One region of the Pectobacterium peruviense genome, then DNA from elsewhere that is predicted to be linked to it. Evidence: predicted binding sites of a transcription regulator. Region 1 holds the regulator's gene; each other region holds the start of a gene.
What was found. Region 1 encodes CRP, which controls carbon source genes, mostly activating them, when cyclic AMP is high. Its sites were predicted from a motif close to ATGTGANNNNNNTCACAT; they were not measured.

Region 1 (4,926 bases):
ATGCCGGCCGCAAGCTGGCAGCCTACCCAGACACATTGCCGATTCAGTTGCCGCAGTTGAAGCGAATCCGCCAGCTACGGGAGTTTGATGATGTCATTACTTCACGCATCCACGGTTTCCGCGACGCGGCCGACTATTACAAACGCTGTAGCGCCCTGCCGTTGTTGCCTCAGATTCGTAAACCGCTGCTGATCATCCACGCGAAGGACGATCCTTTCATGACGTCCGAGGTCATTCCCGATCTGTCGCAGTTACCGTCTAATATTGAGTATCAGCTAACGGAACACGGTGGGCATGTCGGCTTCGTCGGTGGAACATTGCTGAAACCGGAAATGTGGCTGGAACAGCGCATTCCCAATTGGCTTAGTCCATTTTTGGACCACGCCACCGGTTCTTTTTATTCAGAAACAATTTTTACTCAGGAAACATAGCGTGATAATTCCCTGGCAACAGCTCGATCCAGAAACGCTGGATAACATCATCGAATCTTTCGTGCTGCGCGAAGGCACCGATTACGGCGAACAGGAGCGCTCGCTGGCGCAGAAAGTCGAAGATATCCGCAGTCAGCTCCAATCCGGCGAAGTCGTTTTGGTGTGGTCTGAGTTACATGAAACGCTAAACATTATGCCGCGCGGTCAGCTCAATGCCGGTGGACATGCCCCTTATTGAGCATGGCGAAAGACGTGAAAGAACGCGTCAAACATGCTAACAATGGGAACAATTACGTCATTTTTGAGAATGCGCGCAGGCTTTCAGTCTATGCGGGCATCGAGATCACGGAGTCACGCGCCTTATGTCACATCAACATCCGATTATTGCGGTTACGGGCTCCAGCGGAGCGGGAACCACGACCACCAGTCTGGCCTTCCGTAAGATATTCCAACAGTTCGACCTACGCGCAGCCCAGTTGGAAGGTGACAGCTTTCACCGCTATACCCGCCCGGAAATGGATATGGCAATCCGCAAAGCGCGTGATTTAGGACGCCACATCAGCTACTTCGGCCCAGAAGCGAATGATTTCAGCCTGCTGGAACAGTCGTTTATTGAATATGGCCTACATGGGTGTGGTCAGACGCGTAAATACCTTCATACCTATGATGAAGCGATTCCCTATAACCAGGTTCCTGGGACGTTCACACCGTGGGAACCGATGCCAGAACCTACCGACATCCTATTCTATGAAGGACTGCACGGCGGCGTAGTCACCGAACAAAATGATGTGGCACAGCATGTCGATTTGCTCGTCGGTGTGGTGCCGATCGTCAACCTGGAGTGGATACAAAAGCTGATCCGTGACGTCAATGAGCGCGGCCACTCGCGTGAAGCGGTCATGGATTCCGTTGTCCGCTCCATGGAAGACTACATCACCTATATCACGCCGCAGTTCTCTCGCACCCATATCAACTTCCAGCGCGTACCCACCGTGGATACCTCCAACCCGTTTGCTGCCAAGTCGATCCCCTCACTGGATGAAAGCTTCGTCGTCATCCACTTTCAGGGATTGGATAATATTGATTATCCCTATCTGCTCGCCATGTTGCAGGGCTCGTTTATCTCCCACATCAACACGTTGGTCGTTCCCGGCGGGAAAATGGGGCTGGCAATGGAATTAATCATGGCACCGCTGGTGCAGCGGTTAATCGAAGGGAAAACGATAGAATAAGCATCGAGATACACGCGGAGACCACAGGGTGAGGCCTCTCTACGGGCCCCCCTGTGTTTCCCCTAATAATGGGCTTAAGTAACCAGAATTAGTGCTCAGAGAAAGGAATTATGGCAGTACTCTAATTTCGTGACTGTGTGTCACCTCAACGGCTTTACCCAGCATCAATGCCACAGAACAGTATTTTTCCGCTGACAGCTCGACGGCACGTTCGACGGCTTTATCGGTCAGCCCTTTCCCCGTCACAATAAAATGCAGATTGATATGGGTAAATAAGCGCGGTGCTTCAGACCGACGCTCTGAGGTTAATTTCACCTCACAATCCGCCACATCATTACGGCCCTTTTGCAGAATCGATACCACATCAATTGCGCTGCATCCCCCTACGGACATCAACACCATTTCCATCGGACTGGGCGCTTTATCGCCAGAATTACCGTCCATCAATACCTGATGTCCCGATGAGGATTCGCCCAAAAACGTTAAGCCTTCAACCCATTTTACCCGAGCCTGCATGATGCCTCTCCACTAAAAATTTTTTGAAAATTTATACCGTTACTGTACAAAAACCAGCGTTAATCAGAGCTTTGTCATGCTGAAGCGAGACAACACAAGACACATCCTTAAAGCTGTGTTAAAACGAAAATAGAATAGACCTTTTCTGGACAAACCCAGAAACGAAGAAGATGATGACGTAGCCAGAAATACCCAGCCACGTTTACGGTGCGGCAAAGCAGCAACCGAAAAACCAAGGGTACAGTGGTTCCAGTATATTCCCTGACGTCATTCTGCCTAGACTGAATTTTATTTTTTTTAGCAGTTAAACACGCCGTACAGGGAACTCTGACCCCTGTAATTTGCGCAGTGAATTACAACAGAGGATGATAGCGAATGGTTCTCGGCAAACCGCAGACAGACCCAACTCTCGAATGGTTCCTTTCCCATTGTCATATTCACAAGTATCCATCGAAGAGCACGCTGATTCACCAAGGTGAAAAAGCAGAAACGCTTTACTACATCGTGAAAGGCTCTGTAGCAGTGCTAATCAAAGATGAAGAAGGCAAGGAAATGATTCTTTCCTACCTCAATCAGGGCGATTTTATTGGTGAGCTCGGCCTGTTTGAAGAAGGTCAGGAACGCAGTGCCTGGGTTCGGGCAAAAACCGCCTGTGAAGTGGCTGAAATTTCCTATAAAAAATTCCGCCAGCTCATTCAGGTTAACCCGGATATCCTCATGCGCTTGTCTGCGCAAATGGCAAACAGACTTCAGGTTACTTCAGAAAAAGTCGGCAATCTCGCCTTCCTTGATGTGACCGGCCGTATCGCCCAAACCTTACTCAACCTGGCCAAACAACCTGATGCCATGACGCATCCAGATGGCATGCAAATTAAAATTACCCGTCAGGAAATTGGGCAAATCGTTGGCTGCTCGCGTGAAACCGTGGGCCGCATTCTGAAAATGTTAGAAGACCAGAATCTGATCTCTGCGCACGGTAAAACGATCGTCGTTTACGGCACTCGCTAAACCCTTGTCGCGGTACCCTATGACTAGTCCTGATATGGGTTGACAGTTTTCTGCCTGTAAAACGCCTGATGAACCTCATCGGGCGTTTTGTATTTCAGGGCCTGATGTGGCCGCTCATGGTTATAAATCGCCACAGATTCTTTTACCATTTTCCTCGCTTGTGCCAGATTAGCTGGGCGAGAGAGTAAAAACTCATTTTTCAGGATGCCGTTTATCCGTTCAGCCAGCGCATTCTGATAGCAGTCATAACCATCTGTCATTGAACAGGTTATCCCATTTCTCTCATGTACCGACTGGTAAAGCGCTGAACAGTATTGTAGCCCTCTGTCAGAGTGGTGTATCAACGGCCCTTTTGTTTTTCTTTGTCGTAACGCACGTTTGAAGGCTTTTACCACATTTTCAGTTTGCAGATTATCCCCTACATGGTAACCCATGATTTTTCTGGAACAGGCATCCGTGACCAAACTCAGATAGACCGTGCCACTGCGTACTGGTAGATAAGTAATATCGGCGACCCAGACTTGCTCCGGCTGAAGGACAGTAACCTGTTCGGGGCCAGACTTCAGCAAGTTCGGATGCCGGTAAAAACGATGATGGCTGTTGGTCGTTTTGTGGTATGCCCGCTTTACGGGTACCAGAAGCCGGTGTTTACCCAGTAGGCTAAACAGGCGGTCACGCCCGATATTGAGTGTTTCACCTGCCTGACGGTTCAACAGAGAGTGGAGTTTGCGTGTGCCTATACGTGGCTGACGGCACCGAACTCGGGCAATAAAATCAAGAACCTGACTATTGTGTTCATGTCGTTTATTGCACCTTGCATTATGCTGGTACCATGCCTGTCTGCTGTGCCCCAGGAGCTGGCATGCGCGTGTCACGGTGACTTTTGGGGCCTGACTCTGCGCAAGGACTTGCCGGGCCGCTTTTTTACGACACTTACCCCGTAATCATTTTTCAGGACGTTGATAACAGATTCAAAAAACTCAGCTTTCTGATTCGCCAGCTTAAGCTGCTCTTCAAGTTCTTTGATTCTTTGCTCGGGTGTAAGTGGGGTATTTGTCTGAGCCACAAGCAGTTTCCTTTTCATCAGGTCAGGAAGTCCGGGACTCCAGTCAAGCTGGCCATATTTACGCAGCCAGACAAGAACGGTGGAGCGCCCCTGAATGCCATATCGCTGCTGGGCCTGTTTATAGGTCATCTCGCCTTTTTCGACCTGTTCAACGACGGCTATTTTAAAGGATAGAGGATAATCACGTTGGGTACGTTTGAACTCAGTCATCATCACGTTCTCCGTATTTAAGTCAGGGACGTGTCAACGCTATTCAGGACGGATCACTACCAATAAAAAAGCGTGAAGCCTCGGCCTCACGCTTTTTTTATGCCGAGCTTCCTGCTCGCCACCTAACGGGAAGTCGCAAGCGATGTTGAGAGCGTAATCAGTGTGCTGCGTTAACCACTTGAGCGACGGCTTTGGCGAATTTATCCATCCCCTGCGCGATATCATCTTCATCAATGATCAAAGACGGTACAAAGCGGATCACGTTCGGCCCTGCCATCAACACCATCAGCCCCTGAGCCGTTGCAGCAGCCAAGAACTCGCCCGCACGGCCATGCCATTGAGGTTTCAGCTCAGCCCCCAGCAAAAGCCCCATACCGCGAACCTGATCAAATACACCATACTGCTGGTTGATTTTATCAAGTTCACTGATAAAACGATCGTGACGATCCGCGACACCAGACAA
Region 2 (4,926 bases), 1.2 Mb from region 1:
CTTTACTCATAGTCATGTCCTTATATCTTTTAGCGCAGACGTCGGGGACGCGAAGCAAGTACCGCTACAGAAAAGCATAGCCTGTTAATGATGATTTTGCCGTGAGAGGAAAATGTATTGGGCTGTTTTTAAAAGAGAATGCTCAGGCATGCGGCGTGCTGCACAAATCTGTGATGTGCGAGTAGACAAAAAAGGAAGGGGAATGAAGGTAATGTGGGAATAGGATAAAAACAAAAGCCGCCTGTAGTAGGCGGCTTTAGAGATTGTTTATATCACAATCAGAACGGGCTGATGATTGAACCAATACGTTCACAGTAGCTGACATAAACGTCTCCCATTCTTTTAAAGAATTTGCTGATTTTACGAAGCATAGTCATTATCAGACTCCTCTAACGGGTTAATTAAGTGTGATGTTCATCACGTTTTTAATGTTAGCGGAGATGAAATTGGATTTCAACATTTTTGTGATGTTAGTCACAAAAATATAACGAGTGAGTAAATGAAATGCACGGAGGTGTGAAGAGAACCTGATGCGCGCCCGATAGCACCGCGAATCAGGTGAGAGGATACACTACGAGCCCGTGTCAGCCGGAATAGTGATAAATATGGTGATCGAACCACTGCTCGCCAATCTGCTCCGCATCTTCCTCTGTGTGATGAAAAAGGAAGCCGAGTCGTTGGGCGACGGCGTTGCTACGCGTGTTGGCGGTTGAGACTTTGATGAAGCAGCGCTCAACGAGGTTTGCATCGGTATAGGCTGCTATCAGCGTACTGACGGCCTGAGAAATAATGCCTTTACCTTCAAATTCTTCGGCGAGCCAGTAGCCGATGACGCCTTCTTTATTTTGGATCGTGTTGAAGGAAACGATGCCTGCCAGCGCATCGTCCCAGCGGATGACGTATACCGCGGACGTTTTGTCGAAGAACGTCTTTCTGTTGCCGCGAATGGTTTCTCGCGTGTCATCGACGCTTTTGACGGAATCCGGCCAAGGCAACGTTCGCCGTAGACGTGGTTTTTCCTGCTGAATCAAGGTAAAGAGCGCCTCAGCGTCGCTCTCTTCCTGTATCGTTAGGCGCAGATGGGGCTGATGGCGTAGCTCATACAGCTTGTCTCCAAATAACGTATCTGTAGATAACGGTTCCATAAAGCCCCTCCTTTTAACGCTGCAACGTTCCATCAACGATCGTGACGCTGTGCCCGCCGATCCAAGGTTCATCGTTCAGATAAGTCACGGTAATTCGGCCGTCACGTTGCAGCATCGTGCCTTGTCGCACAAGATAACTGAGCGGTGCGTCGATATTATTCATTGAGTGATGCTGACGAAGCAACGCTGCCAGACAGGCATTGGCGCTGCCCGTAACGGGATCTTCTTTAAGATGGCCGCGTTCAATGTAGAACGTGCGAACTTCATAATCAGCAGGCGTCGCCCCATCGTGTGGGCCATAGATGGCGATGCCGTTGGTCTGGCTGAGGTTTTCCACTGCGGCGAGCGCTTCTGCATCCGGTATGATGTTCAGACAGGTGTCAGCACTGTCTACACGAATCACCAGCCAGCGAATGCCCATGTGTACGGCAGCAGGTGGATAGCGGTTATCGATGCAGGTAGCACCAAGGTTGGTAATGCCCAGCGCTTTTTCCATTAGCGGCATGTGCTCATCGCCAAACGGAACGATGGTGGCCTGTGGTGCGTGAAAAGCGAGGCTCTCATCATCACCGATGTTGATTGGAACCAAACCAATGCCACATTGTTGTATCAACTGCCCCGGAGATTTAGGACGCAATCCTTCTTCCAGCAGGGCGTGAGCGGTGCCTAGCGTGGGGTGACCAGCAAACGGGATTTCTGATTCTGGCGTAAAAATGCGCACATGATAATCCGCTAAAGGATCGGTGGCTGGCAGAACAAACGTGGTTTCTGACAGGTTTGTCCAGCGGGCGATATCTTGCATTTGCTCATCGGTTAACCCATTCGCTTCCATAATGACGGCAAGCGGATTGCCCTTGAAAGGCTGCTGGGTGAAAACATCGACCTGTTTGAAACGACGTACTATAGGCATCGCATTTCTCTCCTGTATGCGCTATCGATTAAATATTACTCAAAACTAACCGCGATCCTATCGCGCGCTTGTGGCATAATGCGCGCCAAATCACATTCCGACTCGAGTATAAGTGCTGTGTTAAGTACCAACAATATCACCATGCAGTTCGGCAGCAAGCCGTTGTTTGAAAACATCTCCGTTAAATTTGGCGGCGGCAACCGTTACGGTTTGATCGGCGCGAATGGCTGCGGTAAATCTACCTTTATGAAGATTCTCGGCGGTGACCTGGTGCCGAGTGGCGGTAACGTCTTCCTCGATCCCAATGAACGTCTGGGTAAACTGCGTCAGGATCAGTTCGCGTTTGAAAAATACAGTGTGCTGGATACCGTTATCATGGGCCACGGCGAGCTGTGGGCGGTAAAAGAAGAACGCGACCGTATCTACTCATTGGCTGAAATGAGCGAAGCCGACGGCTATAAAGTGGCCGATCTGGAAGTGGAATACGGTGAGATGGATGGCTACAGCGCAGAATCACGCGCGGGCGAACTGTTGCTGGGCGTGGGGATTCCTGTTGATCAGCACTATGGCTTGATGAGCGAAATTGCTCCCGGTTGGAAACTGCGTGTTTTGTTGGCACAGGCACTGTTTTCCGATCCCGAAATCCTGCTGCTCGACGAACCGACCAACAACCTGGATATCGATACTATCCGCTGGTTGGAGCAGGTGCTGAATGAGCGTAACAGCACCATGATCATTATCTCGCATGACCGTCACTTCCTGAATATGGTCTGTACACACATGGCGGATCTGGACTACGGCGAGCTGCGTGTTTATCCGGGTAACTATGATGAATACATGACGGCGGCGACGCAGGCTCGCGAGCGTTTACTGTCTGATAACGCCAAGAAGAAAGCACAGATTTCCGAACTGCAATCGTTCGTTAGCCGCTTTAGCGCCAATGCCTCTAAATCCAAACAGGCGACATCGCGCGCGCGCCAGATCGATAAAATTCAGTTGGATGAAGTGAAAGCCTCCAGCCGGCAAAACCCGTTTATCCGTTTTGATCAGGATAAGAAACTGTTCCGTAATGCGCTGGAAGTTGAAGCGTTGACCAAAGGTTTTGATAACGGCCCGCTGTTCAGCAAGCTGGGTCTCATGATCGAAGTGGGTGAAAAAGTCGCCATTTTGGGTGCCAACGGTGTGGGTAAATCGACATTGCTGAAAACGCTGGTCGGTGATTTCAAACCAGATAGCGGCACCGTTAAGTGGTCGGAAAATACTCAAATTGGTTACTACGCACAGGATCACGAATACGAATTCGATGAGACGCTGACGGTGTTTGACTGGATGAGTCAGTGGAAACAAGAAAAAGACGATGAACAAGCCGTACGCAGCGTGCTCGGTCGTTTGCTGTTCAGTCAGGACGATATCAAGAAGAAAGTGAAGGTCTTATCCGGTGGTGAAAAGGGTCGCATGCTGTTCGGTAAGCTGATGATGCAGCGTCCGAATATTCTGGTAATGGATGAACCGACCAACCACCTCGATATGGAATCGATTGAATCGCTGAACATGGCGCTGGAAATGTATGAAGGGACGCTGCTGTTCGTTTCCCATGACCGTGAATTTGTTAGCTCGCTGGCAACCCGTATTCTGGAAATGACGCCAAATAAAGTGAACGATTTCACCGGTAACTATGAAGATTACCTGCGCAGTCAGGGTATTCAGTAAGCCATAAACCGTTCCCGTCCTAGCCACTGTTTAGGACGGGGAACGGGTATTCTCAATTCCTCTCTCTTTTTTATCTCTTCTTGCCGATGTCGTCATTGAGCGGAAATATTCACTTATCCTGTCTGTTTTTTTACCCAAATTAACGAACTTTAATAAACGCGGTGTTTTTTTCGAAATTGTTAAAAAAGAAAAGAAATAGTCATCGTAACTGCATGAAATAAAAAACTAATGACTTTCTCTTGTCATGCTTTCAGTTTGCACAAAAGAAAGCAATTTGTTAATTCCTGTCGTTATTCTTCGGCATTCAAATTCAGCCCACTCATTTACGCTTCCGTCAGGTTGCCAAATAAAAATAATTATCATTTAATTTATTTTATTGATTATTTGGGGGCCGTTAATGAACATCGATTTGACGCCGTATTATGCCGAGCCCGGTGAGCAGCCTTTTAGCGCCCGACGTATGGCAATGCCTTGGCGCAACCATGTGCCACTTTCACCAGAACAAATTCCAGCCGGTTGGCAGACGCTGAAGCAGCAGAGTGTACCTGCGCGTAAGCGTCTGCTCTATCTGCACATTCCTTTTTGCGCCACGCACTGCACGTTCTGCGGTTTTTACCAAAACAAACTGCGTGATGACAGCACGGCGACCTACACCCGCTATCTGTTGCAAGAATTAGCGATGGAAGCGGACAGCCCGCTACATCAGTCAGCACCCATTCACGCGGTCTACTTTGGCGGCGGTACGCCAACGGCGCTGGCGGCTGATGAACTGTCGCAAATCATTCGTGCGATTCGCACTTCGCTGCCCTTAGCACCGGACTGTGAAATCACGGTAGAAGGACGGGCGATGGATTTTGATGATGAGCGAATCGATGCCTGTCTGGATGCAGGCGCGAACCGTTTCTCCATTGGGATTCAGACGTTTGATACCCGTATTCGCCAGCGTATGGCGCGTACCTCGGATAAACAGCAGTCAATCCGCTTTCTTGAACGCCTGTGTGAGCGGGACAGAGCCGCAGTGGTATGCGATCTGATGTTCGGCTTGCCGGAACAAACGCCGGAAATCTGGCGCGAAGATCTGGCGATCGTCAGCGATTTACCGTTAGACGGCGTCGATCTGTACGCACTTAATCTGTTACCGACAACGCCGCTGGCGAAAGC
Region 3 (4,926 bases), 120 kb from region 1:
AATGGCGATTCCACTGGTGGCGGGGCCGTCGATTCTGGCAGCGCTGATGCTGCTTTCCCACCAGTATCCCAATCAGTTATCTCACCTGACGCTGGCGCTGTTTATCGCCTGGACGATCTCTTTCATCATCCTGCTGATGTCTGATTTGTTCTTGCGGTTGCTGGGTGAGAAAGGCGTGAGCGCGCTGGAGAAATTGATGGGCCTGATTCTGGTGATGCTATCGACGCAGATGTTCCTCGACGGCATACGTGCTTATATGAAGTTATAGGCGTCGTTACCCCCAGTGTCTTAGTCACATTTTTATGCCGACTAAGAGACGGTTTCGTGCGCGATAATACCGCAATTTCCATGCTACCCCGTAGCACGCGCCCGACGCAGGGCGCTCAGTCGCCGCCGCCCTGCGAACCCAGGCTTCCGGCTAAATCATACCGCTACGCGGTGCCATCGGCGTTCATGACCCCCCTTCGAGCCGCCAGTGACGCGTTCCATACGCGGCACTGGCTTTCGCGACGTCCTGTCGCTCACTCGGTGCTCATGATCACCGCTGCATAATTTTTACGCCGGATTAATGTCAAACCCTTCCCTTGTACAAGGAGGGTTAAACACATTAGAGGAAAATACTCCCCACTAACGCGATCAGGAACGCGATGGTGCCGAGCAGCGTTTCCATCACCGTCCAGGTTTTCAGAGTCGTTTTCTCATCCATTTCGAGGAAACGGCCAACCAGCCAGAAGCCTGAGTCATTCACATGCGACAGCACGGTCGCACCACCCGCAATCGCCACCACAATAAAGCAGAGATCGAACTGGCTCAGGCCAGGGGTCGCCGCAACCGCAGGCGCCATCAGCGCCGCTGTGGTCGTCAATGCCACCGTTGCCGAGCCCTGCGCGACACGCAGTGCCGCAGAGACCACAAACGCGGCCACAATCACTGGCATACCGGTATCTGCCAACACGCCAGACAGCGCGTCGCCAATACCGCTAGAACGTAGAACACCACCGAACATACCGCCCGCACCGGTTACCAAAATAATCGAGCAAACTGGCCCCAGTGCGCCTTCACAGATCTTCTCAAGGTGTCTACGGCTATGCTGGCCGCTAAACATAATCATGGCAAACAAGACGGTAATCAGCAGCGCAACCGGCGTTTTCCCCAGCATTCGCAGGAACTGCACCAGACTGCTATCACCACTGATGACGCCCATTACCGTCAGGGTGTTCAATCCCGTATCGAGGAAAATCAGGATCAGCGGCAGCAACAGCACCCACATCACCACACTGAACGGAGGCGGCGTATGCTGCTCATCCGCTTTGACTTCAGTCAGGAAGGTTGACGGCAACGGTAAATGGAATTTTTTACCCGCCCACAGGCCGAACAGATAACCGCCAAAATACCAGGTGGGGAAAGCAATCACGGCACCCACCAACACCAGCAGACCAATGTTGGCACCCAGCAATTCACTGGCAGCAACCGGGCCGGGATGTGGCGGCAGCAAGGCGTGCATAACGGCAAAGGCACCCGCCGCTGGGAACGCATAGGTCAACGTTGAACCGCCAAAGCGTTTCGCCACGCTGAAAATAATCGGCAACATCACGATCAGCCCAGCGTCGAAAAAGATCGGGAAGCCGAACAGCAGAGAGGCAAGACCCAGCGCGAAAGGCGCGCGTTTCTCACCAAATTTATTAATTAGCGTATCCGCCAGCACATTCGCACCACCGGTAACTTCCAACAGGCGGCCAATCATTGCCCCCAGACCAACCAACAGGGCAACAGATGCCAACGTGCTGCCGAAACCACTGAGCAACGTAGGAACGAGTTTCTCGAAAGGCGTTTTTGTCGCCAGCGCCGTGATCAAACTCACCAGCGTCAACGCTAGGAATGCGTGGACACGGAAGCGCATAATCAGCACCAGTAACAGTGCGACCGAACCTGCGGCAATGGTTAATAGCACACTGGCGCTATAAGCGGATGTTATTTCTGTCATCGTTAATAATCTCTTTAGGGCACCCAGTCTGGATTGGCTGATTGTTTGTGAGGTGTATCACATCATCATTTGATACCGGTAACATGATACGGGTAACATGTTAAAGTCTGGAACCATTAAGTATCATTTAATTTACAGTTTGCGATAGAGATCAAATTATGTCAGGTCGAAGCATTATTCTGATGGGCGTATCAGGCAGTGGAAAATCCTCAGTTGGCGCTGAACTTGGCCGCGCCATTCAGGCAAAATTTATTGATGGCGACGATCTGCACCCGCGCGCCAATATCCAGAAAATGGGCAGCGGTACGCCGTTGAATGATGACGACCGCGCACCGTGGCTGGAGCGGCTCAGCGATGTCGCCTACAGCCTGGCGCACAAAAACGAGACTGGCATCATCGTCTGTTCCGCGCTGAAAAAGCGCTACCGCGACCGCCTGCGCGAAGGGAACGAAAAGATGGTGTTTATCTATTTGAAAGGCAGCTTTGAACTGGTTCTGGAGCGTCACAAAGCCAGAGCAGGACACTTCATGCCGACAGACCTGCTGAAAAGCCAGTTCGATGCGCTGGAAGAACCGGGCAGCGATGAGCCGGATGTCCTGAAGGTCGATATTGACGGCACTCGAGAAGATGTGGTGCAGCGCTGCGTTGAAGCACTGCGCGCAGCAGGCTAACGCCAAGGCTTAGAGGCTTTCGCCGTCCAGCACGGTAAAGCCGACATCGACCATTTCCAGCTCCACCGGCTCGCCTCGCAGGCGGGCCAGCAGGCGCTCGGTGCCGACGCGTCCCATGTGTTCACGCGGCGTCAGTACGCTAGCCAGCTTCGGCACCATCGCCTGCCCGATATCGTGCCCGTGGAAACCAGCGACGCCGATGTCTTCCGGCACGCGTAGCCCCTGCCGCTGGCATTCAAACATCGCGCCGACGGCTAAGTCGTCATTGGTGCAAAACACGCTATCGACCTGCGGGTATTCCGCCTGCGTCTGCCGCAGTAGCTCACCGCCAAGTGAATAGGAAGAGGCCCGCTCACTCATCACGCAATAACTTTTGAGATTGCTTTCCCACATCGCCTGCTCGTAGCCGCGACAGCGCATAATCGTACGCTCATCCTGTCGCGCGCCGAGATAGACAATATGACGATGCCCCAGTGCGACCATACGCAACGTCATCTGTCGCGCGGCTTCGACGTTATCAAATCCGACAGCCATATCCAGACAGGGTGAAACGGAATCCATCAGCTCCACCACCGGAATACCGGCGACGTCCAGCATCTGACGCGTTCGCGGCGTGTGGGTGCGCTCAGCCAGAATAAGCCCGTCAATGTGATACGACAGCAGTGAGGTCAGACGCTGCTCTTCTTTGTCAGGATGGTAGCCATAGTGCGCCAGCATGGTCTGGTAACCGTGCGCTTCTGCCGTGCGTTCAATCCCACGCAGTACCTCGGCGAAAACCTGATTGGTTAATGATGGCAGCAGTACGCCAATCGCCCGACTGGTCGAGCTGGCGAGCATATTGGGTGCGAGATTAGGGATGTAGCCCAGCTCATCCAACGCAATGGCGATCTTTTCCTGCAACGCGGCTGACACCTGAGCGGGATTACGCAAATAGCGGCTTACCGTCATTTTGGTAATCCCAACGCGATCGGCAACATCCTGGAGAACGGGTCTTTTTTTCTTCATCATCGACTAAAAGCGTCTGAAAAACAGTGCCCTAAGTCTAGCAAAAAAAACGTAAAGAAAGTAAAGGCAAAGGGACAGAATCTAAAGGATAGCGTGAAGCTTTTAAGAGAATAAAAAGCCCGCGTTCTTTCCTACGCGGGCTTATCCGTTATTCCTTCGCCGTCGTTATACCGGCGGTAAATCAAACAACAGAATTTCACTGTCTTCGCTGGCGTGTACGGAAATAGCCGTTTCATCCCAGACCGCAAATGCATCACTGGTTTCGGCTTTCTGGCCGTTAATCTCTACACTACCACGCACCACTTGAACCCAAACGCGACGATCGGCCGGAATCTGATACTCCGCCTGTTCCTGCGCTTTCAGCGCCCAGCGCCACAGCGTCATGTCCTGAAAGACTTTCAGAGAGCCTTCACGCGCATCTGGAGAGAGCACCAGTTGGCGACCTTGAAGCACATCAAAACGCTTCTGCTCGTAGCGCGGCGTCAGCCCGGTTTTTTCCGGGATAATCCAGATTTGATACAGGTGCAACTGTTCATCCTTGCTGGCATTGTACTCAGAGTGACGAATGCCCGTTCCCGCGCTCATAATCTGGAATTCGCCCGCTGGCACCTGCTCTTTATTTCCCATGCTGTCCTGATGCTCAACCGCACCGGATAAAACATAGGTCAGAATTTCCATATCTTTATGCGGGTGCGTGCCAAAGCCCTGACCACCTTCGATAAAGTCTTCGTTAATAACGCGCAGTGCTGAGAATCCCATAAAATCAGGATCGTAATAATCGGCGAATGAGAATGTATGCCAGCTGTCGAGCCAGCCGTGATTAGCATGTCCGCGATCTTGCGCTTGACGTAAATAGATCATGTTCTTTCCTCCTGCGTTTCTGATAAGGAAAGTGTAACGGGCAGCGGAAAATAAGATAGCGCAAAAAACTCACCGCTCTGTTCGAAAAATCAGAACGGGATGCTGCATTGGGGAATGGGGTACAACACACACTCATTCATTTGTATGGAAAAATTGTATATGGAACAATTTCGCACGGAACCAAAGATTAACTCCAGTTCCGTGTTTGATGATTACTTAACAACACCTACCGCTGTCGGGTCGGGATATAACATAGTCCACCGACCATTATCATTGTTAACGCTGGTTCCGGTCGCTGAAAGTTGATAGGTATCCGCATTCATTACAACATAGCGACGATTAGACAGAGCAAGCAATGTACCGTTGCCATTACCAGAATCGGTATAAATAAATGACTCGCTGTCG

Region 2: DUT67_RS07465 (ABC-F family ATPase) is a predicted target of CRP. The motif match lies at 2,134-2,151, and genes of this name have one in related genera.
Region 3: DUT67_RS01680 (GntP family permease) is a predicted target of CRP. The motif match lies at 2,030-2,047, and genes of this name have one in related genera.

What each region holds. Positions count from the first base shown of each region.
Region 1 is NZ_CP161826.1:475,857-480,782, reverse strand. Features, by position in the region: gene DUT67_RS02145 (hydrolase) at 1-431, shown strand, start outside; gene DUT67_RS02140 (YheU family protein) at 433-669, shown strand; gene DUT67_RS02135 (phosphoribulokinase) at 794-1,663, shown strand; gene DUT67_RS02130 (OsmC family protein) at 1,772-2,179, opposite strand; gene crp (cAMP-activated global transcriptional regulator CRP) at 2,555-3,187, shown strand; one part of gene DUT67_RS02120 (IS3 family transposase) at 3,211-4,115, opposite strand; one part of gene DUT67_RS02120 (IS3 family transposase) at 4,115-4,466, opposite strand; gene DUT67_RS02115 (aspartate aminotransferase family protein) at 4,621-4,926, opposite strand, start outside.
Region 2 is NZ_CP161826.1:1,641,987-1,646,912, forward strand. Features, by position in the region: gene treB (PTS trehalose transporter subunit IIBC) at 1-10, opposite strand, end outside; gene DUT67_RS07455 (GNAT family N-acetyltransferase) at 585-1,145, opposite strand; gene DUT67_RS07460 (PhzF family phenazine biosynthesis protein) at 1,159-2,055, opposite strand; gene DUT67_RS07465 (ABC-F family ATPase) at 2,173-3,765, shown strand; gene hutW (heme anaerobic degradation radical SAM methyltransferase ChuW/HutW) at 4,163-4,926, shown strand, end outside.
Region 3 is NZ_CP161826.1:360,500-365,425, reverse strand. Features, by position in the region: gene DUT67_RS01685 (YhgN family NAAT transporter) at 1-268, shown strand, start outside; gene DUT67_RS01680 (GntP family permease) at 608-1,984, opposite strand; gene DUT67_RS01675 (gluconokinase) at 2,143-2,655, shown strand; gene gntR (gluconate operon transcriptional repressor GntR) at 2,665-3,660, opposite strand; gene DUT67_RS01665 (pirin family protein) at 3,826-4,521, opposite strand; gene DUT67_RS01660 (alginate lyase family protein) at 4,734-4,926, opposite strand, start outside.